DNA from 2 places in the Mesorhizobium sp. CC13 genome. Region 2 is predicted to be linked to the other one. Evidence: predicted binding sites of a transcription regulator. Region 2 holds the regulator's gene; the other holds the start of a gene.
What was found. The regulator LexA, encoded in region 2, represses DNA repair genes until DNA is damaged. The targets are predictions, from matches to a motif close to TGTTCNNNNTGTGTTCNG.
Positions count from the first base shown of each region.

Region 1: the regulator LexA is predicted to act here: its motif matches at 4,576-4,593, upstream of parE (DNA topoisomerase IV subunit B).

Region 1 is NZ_JARDJI010000007.1:193,744-201,056, reverse strand. It holds gene gcvH (glycine cleavage system protein GcvH) at 1-316, shown strand, start outside; gene gcvP (aminomethyl-transferring glycine dehydrogenase) at 330-3,140, shown strand; gene PV773_RS12780 (GGDEF domain-containing protein) at 3,228-4,403, opposite strand; gene parE (DNA topoisomerase IV subunit B) at 4,661-6,721, shown strand; gene PV773_RS12770 (DUF2336 domain-containing protein) at 6,745-7,313, opposite strand, start outside.
Region 2 is NZ_JARDJI010000002.1:498,040-505,352, reverse strand. It holds gene moaC (cyclic pyranopterin monophosphate synthase MoaC) at 1-305, shown strand, start outside; gene glp (gephyrin-like molybdotransferase Glp) at 306-1,511, shown strand; gene lexA (transcriptional repressor LexA) at 1,618-2,334, shown strand; gene PV773_RS05515 (ComEC/Rec2 family competence protein) at 2,737-5,226, opposite strand; gene gltX (glutamate--tRNA ligase) at 5,336-6,757, shown strand; gene gltA (citrate synthase) at 6,939-7,313, shown strand, end outside.

The sequences.
Region 1 (7,313 bases), on a different contig from region 2:
CATCGCCACCGTCGGCATCACCGATTACGCCCAGGAACAGCTCGGCGACCTGGTGTTCGTCGAACTGCCGGAAGCCGGCCGCAAGCTCGCCAAGGGCGACGTCGCGGTGGTCGTCGAATCCGTCAAGGCCGCGTCCGACGTCTACGCTCCGGTCGACGGCGACATCACCGAGGCCAACGGCGCGCTGTCGAGCGACCCGGCGCTGGTCAACAACTCGGCCACCGGCGACGGCTGGCTCTGGAAGATGAAGCTGGCGAACGCTTCCCAGCTCGATGGCCTCATGGACGAGGCCGGCTACAAGGCCCATATCGGTTGACAGGACCACTGAGATGACCACTGCACCCTATCCTTTCTCGGCCCGCCACATCGGGCCCGGCGCGGGCGATACCCGCGCCATGCTCGCCGCGATCGGCGTGCCTTCGGTGGAAACGCTGATCTCCCAGGCCGTGCCGAAGTCGATCCGCCTCGATCGCGCGCTCAACCTCCCTGCCCCTGCGACCGAGCATGAGGCGCTTGACGAACTCGGCGAGAAGATGGGCCGCAACAAGGTGCTGAAGAGCTTCATCGGCGCGGGCTATCACGGCGTCAGCGTGCCGCCTGTCATCCAGCGCAACCTGTTCGAGAACCCGGCCTGGTACACCGCCTACACGCCCTACCAGGCCGAAATCAGCCAGGGCCGCCTGGAGCTGCTGTTCCACTTCCAGACGCTGGTAGCCGAACTCACCGGCCTGCCGGTGGCGTCCGCCTCGCTGCTCGACGAGGCGACCGCAGTCGCCGAAGCCGTCGGCATCGCACTTCGCCACCACCGCGACAAGCGCAGCCGCGTCGCCCTTGCCGGCACCCCGCATCCGCAGACGCTCGACGTCGTGCGCACCCGCGCCGAGCCGCTGGGCACCGAGATCGACGGCGAGACCATCGACGACAACACCGCCGCCCTGATCGTCTCCTGGCCCGACACCAACGGCGTCTATGGCGACCACAAGGCGGCCATCGAAAAGGCCAAGGCCGTCGGCGCCATCGTCATCTTCGCTTCCGATCCGCTCAGCCTGACCGTCACCGACGCGCCCGCCAGCCTCGGCGCCGACATTGCCGTCGGATCGATGCAGCGCTTCGGCGTGCCGATGGGCTTCGGCGGCCCGCACGCCGCCTATTGCGCCGTCTCCGACAAGCTGACCCGCCTGATGCCGGGCCGCCTCGTCGGCCAGTCGGTCGACAGCAAGGGCCGTCCCGGCTATCGCCTAGCGCTGCAGACGCGCGAACAGCACATCCGCCGCGACAAGGCGACGTCGAACATCTGCACGGCCCAGGCACTGCTCGCCAACATGGCTGCGTCCTTCGCCATCTGGCACGGCCCGGCCGGCCTGCAGGCGATCGCCGAGCGCGTCCATGGTCTTGCCGCCCGCCTGGCGGAAGGCCTGAAGGCCGCCGGCGTGACCGTCTCGGGCACCCAGCGCTTCGACACCGTGACGGTTGAAGCCAAGGGCAAGGCCGAGGCAATCGCCACCGAGGCTGAGAAGATCGGGCGGCTGCTGCGCGTCATCGACGCCGACCGCGTGTCGGTTTCGTTTGACGAGACCTCCAGCGAGGCCGATCTCGAGGCCGTTGCCGCCCTGTTCGGTGCGACGGCTCCGAAGGAAGCCAAGCGCGCCCTGCCCGGCAATCCGCGCGGCAAGGACTTCCTGACCCAGCCGGTGTTCCACGAGAACCGCTCGGAAACGGAAATGATGCGCTTCCTGCGCCGGCTCGCAGACAAGGATCTGGCGCTCGACCGCGCCATGATCCCGCTCGGCTCCTGCACCATGAAGCTCAATGCCGCGGCTGAGATGATGCCGGTCAGCTGGCCGACGGTCGCGAACCTGCATCCCTTCGCGCCGACCAGCCATTCGCTCGGCTATCGCGCGATGACCGACGACCTCGAGGCATGGCTGTGCGAGATCACCGGCTTCGACGCGGTCAGCCTGCAGCCCAACGCCGGCAGCCAGGGTGAATATGCCGGCCTGCTGGCCATCCGCCGCTACCACCATTCGCGTGGCGAGACGCAGCGCAACATCTGCCTGATCCCGTCCTCGGCGCATGGCACCAACCCGGCAAGTGCCGCCATGGCCGGCATGGAAGTGGTCGTCGTGCACTGCCTCGACGACGGCGACATCGACGTCACCGACCTGAAGGTGAAGGCCGAGCAGCACGCCGACAAGCTCGCGGCGCTGATGTTCACCTATCCGTCGACGCATGGCGTGTTCGAGGAAGGCGCGCGCGACATCTGCGAGATCGTGCATGCGCATGGCGGCCAGGTCTATTTCGACGGCGCCAACCTGAACGCCATGGTCGGGCTCGCCCGGCCGGCCGACATCGGCGCCGACGTCTGCCACATGAACCTGCACAAGACGTTCTGCATCCCGCATGGCGGCGGCGGTCCCGGCGTCGGGCCGATCGGCGTCAAGGCGCATCTCGCGCCCTTCGTGCCGGGCCATGTCGAGGCCGGCAGCAGCCACGCCGTCTCGGCGGCCCCCTTCGGCAGCGCCTCGATCCTGCCGATCACCTGGATGTACATCCGGATGATGGGCGCGTCGGGCCTCAAGCAGGCCACCGAGCAGGCGATCCTCAACGCCAACTACATCGCGACCAGGCTCGAGGCGCACTATCCGGTGCTGTTCAAGGGCAGGAACGGCCGCGTGGCGCATGAGTGCATCCTCGACACGCGCGTGCTCAAGGAACGCGCCGGCATCACCGTCGAGGACGTCGCCAAGCGCCTGGTCGACTATGGCTTCCACGCCCCGACCATGTCGTGGCCGGTTGCCGGCACGCTGATGGTCGAACCGACCGAATCCGAGCCGAAGCGCGAGATCGACCGCTTCTGCGAGGCCATGGCGGCGATCGCGGCCGAGGCCGCAAAGGTCGAGAAGGGCGAATGGCCGAAGGACGACAATCCGCTGGTCAATGCCCCGCACACGACGACCGAGACGCTTGCGGGCGAGTGGAAGCATCCCTACTCGCGCCTCGAGGCGGCCTATCCGGGCGGCGATCCCGATACCGTTGCCAAGTACTGGCCGCCGGTGTCGCGCATCGACAACGTCGCCGGCGACCGCAACCTGGTCTGCTCGTGCCCGCCGCTGACCGAGTATCTCGGCGCAGCCGAGTAAGCCTGAGGGCAGATGACTTCATCGGCGGCGCACCTCACGGGCGCCGCCGATTTGATTTTCTCGGCAGCGTGCGGGAGCCGCCAAGGTCTACGCGAAGAGCAATTCGGGTTCGCGGACCCTCTCGTCGCCCGCTGCCTCTGCGGTGGCAACCCGGTTCCGCCCTGCCCGCTTGGCGGCATAAAGGGCCGCGTCGGCGCCGATCAGCATCTGTTCGAGCGTCGTCGCATGCTCGTCGCCGAAGCAGATGCCGACGCTGACCGTGCTGCGCAGCGGCCCGAGCTTGGTGACCACGATCTCCGCGCCAAAGGCAGCGCCGATCGTGCGCAGGATCTCATGCGCCTTGAGCGGGGGAATGCCGGGCATGACGACGGCAAACTCCTCGCCGCCCAACCGAAAGCCCTCGACGCCATCCCGGGCGTGTTTCCTGACCACGTCGGCGAAACGCTGCAGGACCGTATCGCCGACAGCGTGACCGAACAGGTCGTTCGTCCGCTTGAAATGATCGAGGTCGAACATGGCGAGTGCCATCCCGGAACCGAAGTGCGTGTTGCCATGGAACATCGTCAGCGCCCGGCGGTTCAGCAGCCCGGTCAGCGGATCGGTCAACGTCTGCGCCGTCAATTGCCGCTGGGTGCGGAGATGATGCAGCGAGATGGTCAGCGCCCCAAGCGCGGTCATGCAGGCGACCACGACTGCGGTGTTCAAGTCTTCGGCCCAATTCCTGGGAACGGTGCCCAGCGACCACTGCCCGTTGGCCACCAGAACCAAGGCGCAGAGCGCAAAGGAGATTGCCGCACTGCCCGAAAGCAAGGTGACCGCGGCCAGGATGCGCCGGTCATACTCGCCGGCCGCCCAGAACATGGAAGCGATCACCACCAGCAGCGCCGTGACGGTGGAATAGGCGAGCACGAAGCCCAGCCCATCGTAGCCTCCGGCCGTCACCGCCATGATCAGCACGGTCACCGCCAGCACGGGCGCCGCGGCCACCCTGTGCCAGCTACGATCGAGATACTGCGCCGTCGAGCACAGGATGACGAAGAAGCCCGCAACCAGCAGCGTCAAGGTCAGTTGACCGAGCCATGGCGAGGCGTTGCGGCCATATTGCCAAAATGCGATGACATGGAGGACGAGAAGTAGTATCCCCGCCGCCATCGTGACGACGAAACGGGCCTGGCGCGCGGTCAGCCAGATGGCAAGCAGCGTTCCGCTCAGACATGCGCCGGACAGGGCCGTCGCGAGCAAAAGGGAACCGAAGTCGAGCACGGGGGCCCCGCTTTCCTGATTGTCCGATTGTTCGGGCAGCAGTTATCGAGCGTTTTGCCCTTGGGGCAACCGCATAAGGCTGCATCCATCATCGCCGCACAGGGGCGAGTTCGGATAGCGTTTACAAATCGTTGCGCTCGACGTGCCCGATGCGGCATATCGGGCGCGGTGCACGAACAGAACCGGAACTGTTGCCGGACCGGCAAAACTGGCAAACTCGACAAAGTGATTCGCAGCGCGGAAAAACCGTATTGAGCATGGACGACAACAGCGACCTTTTCGGCAATCTCGACAAGCAGCCCGCCCGCCCCGCCCCCCGTCCTGCCGACCCGCTGGTCCAGGCCGCGGCTGCAGCCAAGCGTCCTGCGCCGGCGAAGGATGGAAGCGAGGGCTACAGCGCTGCCGACATCGAGGTCCTGGAGGGGCTCGAGCCCGTTCGGCGTCGTCCGGGCATGTATATCGGCGGCACCGACGAGAAGGCGCTGCACCACCTCTTCGCCGAAGTCATCGACAACTCGATGGACGAGGCGGTGGCAGGACACGCGACCTTCATCGACGTCGAGCTCGACGCCGAAGGGTTCCTGACCGTCACCGACAACGGCCGCGGCATCCCCGTCGATCCGCACCCCAAGTTCAAGAACAAGTCGGCCCTCGAAGTCATCATGACGACGCTGCATGCCGGCGGCAAGTTCGACTCCAAGGTCTACGAGACCTCGGGCGGCCTGCATGGCGTCGGCGTGTCGGTGGTCAATGCGCTGTCGGACCAGCTCGAGGTCGAGGTGGCGCGCGGACGCCAGCTCTTCCGCCAGCGCTTCTCGCGCGGCATCCCCCAGGGCGGGCTCGAAAGCCTCGGCGACGTGCACAACCGGCGCGGCACCAAAGTGCGCTTCCATCCCGATCCCGACATCTTCGGCAAGGGCGCGCATTTCCTGCCGGCCCGCATCTACAGGATGGCGCGGTCCAAGGCCTATCTGTTCGGCGGCGTCGAAATCCGCTGGAGCTGCGACCCCTCGCTCATCAAGGAGAAGGACGAAACGCCGGTCAAGGCCGTCTTCCACTTCCCCGGCGGGCTCGGCGACTATCTCAAGGCCTCGCTCGGCGACGAGATGCAGGTCACGCGCGAGATATTCGCCGGCAAGAGCGAGAAGCAGGGCGGCCACGGCTCGCTCGAATGGGCCGTCACCTGGTACGGCGGCGACGGCTTCATCAACTCCTACTGCAACACCATCCCGACCGGCGACGGCGGCACCCACGAGATGGGTTTTCGCAACGTTCTGACCAGGGGCCTGCGCGCCTATGCCGACCTCATCGGCAACAAGCGCGCCTCGATCGTCACCTCTGAGGACGTGATGATCTCGGCCGCCGGCATGCTGTCGGTGTTCATCCGCGAGCCCGAATTCGTCGGCCAGACCAAGGACAAGCTGGCGACCGTCGAGGCCATGCGCATCGTCGAGACGGCGCTCCGCGATCCGTTCGACCATTGGCTTGCCGACAACCCGCAGGAAGCGTCCAAGCTGCTCGACTGGGTGATCGCGCGCGCCGACGAGCGCGTACGCCGCCGCCAGGAAAAGGAAGTGTCGCGCAAGAGCGCGGTGCGCAAGCTGCGCCTGCCCGGCAAGCTGGCCGACTGCACCCAGAATGCGGCCGCCGGCGCCGAACTGTTCATCGTCGAGGGCGACTCGGCAGGCGGCTCGGCCAAGCAGGCGCGCGACCGCTCGATGCAGGCGATCCTGCCGCTGCGCGGCAAGATCCTCAACGTTGCCAGCGCCGGTAACGACAAGCTGGCGTCGAACCAACTGATCGGCGACCTGATCCAGGCGCTCGGCTGCGGCACGCGGTCGAAATACCGCGAAGAGGACCTTCGCTACGACCGCGTCATCATCATGACCGACGCCGACGTCGACGGCGCCCACATCGCCTCGCTGCTCATCACCTTCTTCTACCAGGAGATGCCGCAGCTCGTCCGCGGCGGCCACCTCTACATGGCGGTGCCGCCGCTCTATTCCATCCGCCAGGGCGGCAAGGTGGCCTATGCCCGCAACGACGCCCACAAGGACGAGTTGCTGCGCACCGAGTTCACCGGCCGCGGCAAGATAGAGATCGGGCGCTTCAAGGGCCTGGGCGAGATGATGGCCTCGCAGCTCAAGGAAACGACGATGGACCCGAAGAAGCGCACGCTGCTGCGCGTCGAGGTCATCGACGACGAGGAAGAGACGAAGGTTGCCGTCGACTCGCTGATGGGAACCAAGCCGGAATCCCGCTTCCGCTTCATCCAGGAACGTGCCGAGTTCGCCCAGTCTGAAGCGCTGGACATCTAGCCAAGAACGGCGGATCCCTGCGTCTAGGCCGCGGCGATCGCCAAGGCATGGCCGCGGGCATTCTCGCGCAGGGCGTCGAGGTGGATGGACTTCACCAGGCCAGCCAGCTCGCCTTCCGCAGACTGCCCGCCAAGTTCCTTGAGCATCAGCCAGCTGACTTCCTGGGCGCCGGCGACCCGGCGTCCGTTTGCCACTTCGCGCCAGACCTTGAGCGCGCGCAGGATGATGGCGTGGGTTGCATCGGCCAATCCGGCCGCCCGCAACAGCGCGGCCACCGCCAGGTCCTGGCCGGTCGCAAGCAGCGCCCTCACCCGCTGCTGGTCGCGGCCGGTCAGCACAACGAGCGCCGCCCCGAAGAAATCCACCTTGCCGTGGGCAAGGACGCGAATGATGAAGCTCGTCGTCAGGTCGCCGCGCAGCCTGAGATGCTCGACCAGCGCCACATGCTCTTCTGCACGCGTCGCCTCGACGATACCAAGGGAAGCCTTGACGCAGGCCTCGCGCGTGACGCGCTCCGCCCGGGCTGCACCGATCGACGCCATGACGAGCGGCGAGGCCTTCAGCGCCTCGCCCAGCCTGACCAGCAGCAGGT
Region 2 (7,313 bases):
GCATCGCCGGCATCATGGCCGCCAAGCGCACGCACGAGCTGGTTCCCCTCTGCCATCCGATTCTCTTGACCAAGGTGTCGGTCGAGATCGAGCCGGACGAATCGCTGCCGGGCCTCAGGGTGACGGCGCTGGCGCGCGTCACCGGCAAGACCGGCGTCGAGATGGAGGCGCTGACCGCCGCCGCCGTCGCCTGCCTGACCATCTACGACATGGCCAAGGCCGCCGACCGCGGCATGGTGATCTCCGGCATCCGCCTGGTCGAGAAGACCGGCGGCAAGTCGGGCGACTACAAGGCTGTCGACTAGATGGCGCTGCTGCCGGTCGCCGACGCGCTTGAACGGCTGCTCGAAAGCGCTGCCCCGGCGGGCACGGAACGCGTCGGCCTCGACGAAGCTTCCGGACGTGTGCTTGGCACGCCGCTCCACGCCTTGCGCACCCAGCCGCCCTTCGATGCCTCGGCCATGGACGGCTATGCGGTGATCGCGCAGGACATCGCCGACCTGCCCGCCCGGCTTGCGGTGATCGGCGAGGCGGCTGCCGGGCGGCAGTTCGCAGGGAAAATCGCGCGCGGACAGGCCGTGCGCATCTTCACCGGCGCGCCGGTGCCGGCCGGCGCGGACACGGTGGTCATCCAGGAAAACGTGCGCGATCTCGGCAACTGCGAAGTCGAGGTGGTCGAGCCGACCGCGCCCGGCCGCAACATCCGCCTCAAGGGCCTCGACTTCAGCGAAGGCGACCTGATCCTCGACGCCGGCCGCCTGATGGACCCCGCCGCGCTGTCGCTCGCGGCGGCCGCCAACCATCCGACGCTCGAGGTGCAGCGCGCGCCGCTGGTCGCGATCATCGCCACCGGCGACGAACTGCTGCCGCCAGGAAGCTCGCCCGGCCCCGACCAGATCATCTCGTCCAACGCCTACGGCGTGGCGGCCATTGCCCGCTCGGTCGGCGCCCGCGTCCTCGATCTCGGCATAGCGGCCGACAAGACCGGATCGATCTCGGCACTCGTCCGGCAGGCGCTCGACGCCGAAGCCGAGGTGATCGTCACCCTCGGCGGCGCCTCGGTCGGCGACCATGACCTGGTGCACGGCGTGCTGACCGGCCTCGGCATGAAGCTCGATTTCTGGAAGATCGCCATGCGCCCGGGCAAGCCGCTGATGTTCGGACGGCTCGGTGACACCCGCTGCATCGGCCTGCCCGGCAACCCGGTGGCGAGCCTCATCTGCTCGCACCTCTTCCTGAAACCGGTTCTGGCGAAGCTCGGCGGGCGGCCCTATGCGCCGGACATCCGCGAGGCCGTGCTCGGGGCGCCCATGAAGGAAAACGACCTGCGCCAGGACTACGTGCGCGGCGTGGTGCGCAAGACCGACGCCGGCCTCGTCGCCGTGCCCTTCGGGGTCCAGGACTCGTCGATGCTGCGAACGCTGGCCGACGCCAATTGCGTCATCATCCGCGAGCCCTTCGCGGGGGCCGCCGAATCTGGCACTGGCTGCCTGGTGCTGATGCTGCGCTGAGCGCCCCTCGGCACCTTCACCAAAATTTAATCGGTTGCGGAACACAACTGGAACATATAGTGTTTGTTCCGGGTTTGTTTTTCTTTCGATTCCCTTGGGGGCAGCGATGCTGACGCGCAAACAACACGAGCTTCTGCTGTTCATTCATGAGCGGCTGAAGGAGGCGGGCATCCCCCCGTCCTTCGACGAGATGAAGGAGGCGCTCGACCTCGCTTCCAAGTCGGGCATCCATCGCCTGATCACCGCGCTCGAGGAGCGCGGCTTCATCCGGCGCCTGCCGAACCGCGCGCGTGCGCTGGAAGTCATCCGCTTGCCCGACTCGATCGCGCCCGGCCTCAACGCCGCCAGGAAGTTTTCGCCGAGCGTCATCGAGGGCAGCCTGGGGCGCAAGCCCGAGCCGTCGCGTACGCTTTCGGCCGGCAACGACGACGATGCGGCTGCGGCTGTCGCCATTCCGGTGATGGGACGCATCGCCGCCGGCGTACCGATCGACGCCATCCAGCACAGGACGCACTCGATCTCGGTGCCGCCGGACATGATTTCGGGCGGCGAGCACTATGCGCTGGAGGTCAAGGGCGATTCGATGATCGAGGCCGGCATCTTCGACGGCGACACGGTCATCATCCGCAATGCCAGCAACGCCAATCCGGGCGAGATCGTCGTTGCCCTGGTGGACGACGAGGAGGCGACGCTCAAGCGCTTTCGCCGCAAGGGCGCCTCGATCGCGCTCGAGGCCGCCAATCCCGCCTATGAAACCCGCATCTTCGGCCCCGATCGGGTCAAGGTTCAGGGCAAGCTAGTCGGGCTGATCCGGCGCTACTAGGGCAATTCCAAAAAAAAGCGCGAAGCGAGTTTCCGTCCGGGTTTGCGTGGAAGCAAAAAGACAGAGCGTTTTCGCGATTCGAAGAAAAGCGGAAGTGCTCTCGGCTCTGCTCTCCCAGCGCTGGTCAGGAGCGATCGCCTTTCAGGGGCAGCGCACCCGATCAGGGTGCAGCGCATCCGGGCTAGAGAAATTCCGCTTCCCTTCGAATCACGAAAACGCTCTATCTCTTTGTTTTTGCGCAATTCCGGGCGGAAAACCGCTGCGCACTTTTCCTGGTAGCGCGGCGGGCATTTCGACGACTGCATCCCGATGAGGGCATTCCGCGCCTCGCTGCTTTTCTCGGCCGCATTCATGCGACGCCGGCGCGTCTCTGTCTGGCTGCAAGTTGCTTTATGGCGCGGCCTACTCCGCCGGCGGCTTTGCACGGTCCCGGCGGAAGGGCGGCAGGCCGCGCGCCTCACGGGAGAATGCCCGCTGCGCGTGCCATGGCCGATAGGGCTCGGCGATCGCCTTCTGGATTTCGATCCGGCGGCTCGCCTGCTCCCCTTGCGCCGGCAGGAATGCCGCGACGCTGCCGAAGCGTGCCAGGTCGCGCTTGGTGACGACGGTCGTCGCCGAACCTGTGCAGGGGTCCCGCGCCGTCGCGTCATCGATCACGATCAGGCTCGCGACGGCGCAGGCAGGCTTCGCCATTGCCGCATTGCCGGCATAGGCGATCACGGCGCCTGACGGGTGCTCGATGGTGCACAGGCCGCCGCCGCAGACGAAGGCCTGCCGGCGGCCCGGTTTTTCTACCCCTTGCAGGGACATGGCCGCCTCGAGCGCCGAGGCATCCGCCCGATCAGGGGGGGCCTTGGCGTCCGGGGCCGCCTCGCCGCCGGTGCCAAGCGGGCCGACCAGTTCCCCCGCCACAACCGCCCTCTTCCAGCTGTCGGTGACGAATTCGCTCGGACGTGCGCGGTTGACCGCCAGCCTGCCGCCCGCCGTCGGCACGCCGACCAGCCGGCCGTCTTCGGAGATCAATATGTCTGGCGTCCTTGCCTCGCCGAGCAGCAGCAATCCGCTCGCGGCGAACGGCAGGGCGGCCAATTTGAGCCGGGTGGTCGCCATGGAGACAATACAGAGCGCGACCGACACCAGTATCACCGAGCGGACGGAAATCAGGCCGACGGCGTCGACCGGCGACCGCTCGGAGAACCATCGCGCCATGGCGATCATCATGGCCAGGCCGCGCCCCATCGTGTCGAGGAACAGGCCGTCCAGGCCGAGCGGCATGAGCACGCCGGCCGCAACCGCAAAAGGCATCACCAGCACCGAGACGATGGGCATCACCGCCAGGTTGGCGAACAGGCTGAGCGGCGAGATGCGCTGGAAATGCCAGGCCCCGAACACGCTGGTCGCCAGCCCGGCGATCAGCGAGGTCGCCAGGAGCCCGACCGCCAGGGTCCAGAGCCTGCGCCACGTCTTTGCCGCGAGTGAAAGCTGCATCGCCGGCTGCACCCGCTCGGCCTGCCTGTCCGACCACCAGCCATAAGCGCCGACCAGTGCCGCGGTGGCCGCGAACGACATCTGGAAGCTCGGACCGACCACCTCGTGGGGAGACAGGAGAATGACGATGATGGCAGAGATGGCGAGATTGCGCATGGTCAATGCGGCGCGGTCGAACAGCACGGCCGTCAGCATCACGGCGAGCATGATGAAGCTGCGCTGCGCCGCCACTTCGGCGCCGGAAATGGAAAGATAGCCGCCTGTGGAGACGAGGGCCGCCAGGGCGGCGTATTTCTTCACCGGATGCCGCGATGCGAAGGCCGGAAAGGCCGCGAAACCGAGCCGCAGGCCAAGCATGACGGTTCCGGCGACCATGGCCATGTGCAGGCCCGAAATGGAGATGATGTGATAGAGGCCCGTCCGCCGCAGCGCTTCGTTGACCTCCTCGGGAATGCCGCCGCGCACGCCGACCATGAGTGCGGCGGCGATTTCGCCCTCCACGCCGCCGATCCGGTCGCGGATGCGCTGGGCAATGCGGTCGCGACGGTTTCCGAGCCAGGCCTCGATCCCAAGTGCGAACGGAACGGGTTGCGCATCCGCGACCAGTTCCGGCCCCTTCATGAAGAAGCCGCTGGCGCCGAGCCCGTCGAAATAGCTTTCGAAGGAGAAGTCGTAGCTGCCGGGCCGAATCGGACCGGAGGGTGGCATCAGCCGCGCATAGCCGCTGACCAGCGATCCCGCAGCGAGGCCTGCCGGCGCCCGGCGCGCCGTCAGGCGCACGCGATCCGGCGCATAGCGGAGCGCTGGCCGCGCGGTGGCAATGACGTCGATGGTCAGGCGGACTCGCCCTTTGTCGAGCCGGTCGATCCCCACGACGCGGCCCTGCACCTGCGTCGAGATTTCGGCGCCGAGCATTTTCGTGCCCAGGCGGGCGGTTTCGAGCTTTGCCGCGACCATGCCGAGCAGGCAGAGGGCAAGCGCGGCCAGCCCGTAGTGAAGCCATCTCCTGGGGCGCGTGGCGAAAGCCAACGCGGCCACAACCAGGGCTACCGCAGCGATCGGCAGCAAGGCCGGCTCCTCGGCGAGGCTGAAATAGGCCAGCGCCCCAATCGCCAGGAACACCGGGACGAGCAGGTACGCCACGCCGCGGTCGAGCTCGGTCTCGACCGCAGCGGCTAGTGTCCGGGCCGTGAACGGTCCATGGACGACGGTTATGGCTCCTGGCAGCCGCGACAGCAGGCCACCCGGCGGGGCGGTGCGTTCGATTGCGGAGGCTGGCTGCAGGTCGAGCTGGCGCCCCCAGACGAGCGGGGGCAACAACTCCCCCCCGGCGAGCAGGACGCGCTCGGCCGTTTCCGCGACCGGGATTTCGCCGGCTCGCCCCTCCCGCACATGGTCGCCCATCGGGCATGCCCCTTGCGCCCCAGACCTTCTATGCTACATCAACGCCACCGAAACGCCATGCGCCGCCGGTCTCCGGCCGGGCGACGCCATGCCTGCCCTGGAATACGCCATGCCCGTCGTCACCCGCTTCGCCCCCTCGCCTACCGGCTACCTGCATATCGGCGGGGCCCGCACCGCACTCTTCAACTGGCTCTATGCCCGCCACACCGACGGCACGATGCTGCTGCGCATCGAGGACACCGATCGCGAGCGCTCGACCGACGCGGCGACCGCGGCGATCCTCGATGGACTGACCTGGCTGGGACTCACCTGGGAAGGCGAGCCGATCTCGCAATTCGAGCGCGCCCCGCGCCACCGCGAGGTGGCCGAGGAGCTCGTCCGCATGGGCAAGGCCTATCATTGCTACGCCTCGCCGGCCGAGCTCGACGAGATGCGCGAGAAGGCGCGCGCCGAGGGCCGCCCGCCGCGCTATGACGGCCGCTGGCGCGACCGCGACCCGTCGGAGGCCCCCGAGGGCGTCAAGCCGGTCATCCGCATCAAGGCGCCGACCGAGGGCGAGACGCTGGTGCGCGACCGCGTGCAGGGCGACGTGCGCTTCCCCAACAAGGATCTCGACGATTTCATCATCCTGCGCTCGGACGGCGTGCCGACCTACATGCACGCCGTGGTCGTCGACGACCACGACATGGGCGTCACCCACATCATCCGCGGCGACGACCATTTGACCAACGCCGCGCGCCAGACGGTGATCTACGATGCCATGGGCTGGGACGTGCCGGTGATGTCGCACATCCCGCTGATCCACGGCGCCGACGGCGCCAAGCTGTCCAAGCGCCACGGCGCGCTCGGCGTCGACGCCTACCGGGCCATGGGCTACCTGCCGGAGGCTCTGCTCAACTATCTCGCCCGCCTCGGCTGGAGCCATGGCGACGACGAGGTGATGAGCATCGCCGACATGATCAGCTGGTTCGAGATCGAGGACGTCAACAAGGGCGCCGCGCGCTTCGACTTCGCCAAGCTCGAGGCGCTGAACGGCATCCACATGCGCCAGATGGACGACGCCAGGCTGCTCGACATCTTCATCGCCACCCTGCCCTACCTGCCAAATGGCGCAATCGTTACCGAGGGCCTCAACGACCGCACCAGGGCGCAGCTGGTCGACGCCATGCCCGGCCTGAAGGAGCGCGCCAAGACGCTGGTCGAGCTGGCAGACGGTGCCGCCTTCCTGTTCGCCCAGCGCCCGTTGGCCGTCGACGAGAAGGCTGCCGGCCTGCTGGCAGGCCCGGCCAAGGATATCCTCAAGGGCGCCCATGCGGCCCTTTCGACGGTGGCTGGCGCAGACTGGAACGCGGCCTCCGCCGAGGCTGCAATCCGCGAGTTCGCCGGTCGCGAAAATGTGAAACTGGGCGGGGTCGCCCAGCCGTTGCGCGCCGCCCTGACCGGCAAGAGCACGTCCCCCGGCGTGTTCGATGTACTCGCCGTTCTGGGGCGCGACGAAAGTCTGGCCCGCATTTCCGATCAAATCGATTAGGTCAGCAGTGCTTTCCTAATTTTGCATTGTAATGAGGCTTTTGCGGTGCAACATTGCGGCAACAGGCCAATTTGACAGCAGCGGGAAAGCTGGAGGGCGAGACCGAGCGTTCCGGACCTATCGGGTTGCTTGTTAACAAGATTGCGCCGCCCAGCGGCAACTCAGCACTAAGGAGTATGCGATGACAGATTCAACCGCCAAACTGGAGTTCCGCGGCCAGACCCACGAGTTCAAGGTCCGAGGCGGGACGGTCGGGCCGGATGTCATCGACATCGCCTCGCTCTACTCCACCACAGGCGCGTTCACCTACGATCCCGGCTTCACCTCGACGGCAAGCTGCGAGTCGCAGATCACCTTCATCGACGGCGACGCCGGCGTGCTGCTGCACCGCGGCTACCCCATCGACCAGCTCGCCGAGCACGGCGACTTCCTCGAGGTCTGCTACCTGCTGCTCTACGGCGAACTGCCGACCAAGGCCCAGAAGGACGACTTCGACTATCGCGTCACGCGCCACACCATGGTGCATGAGCAGATGTCGCGCTTCTTCACCGGCTTC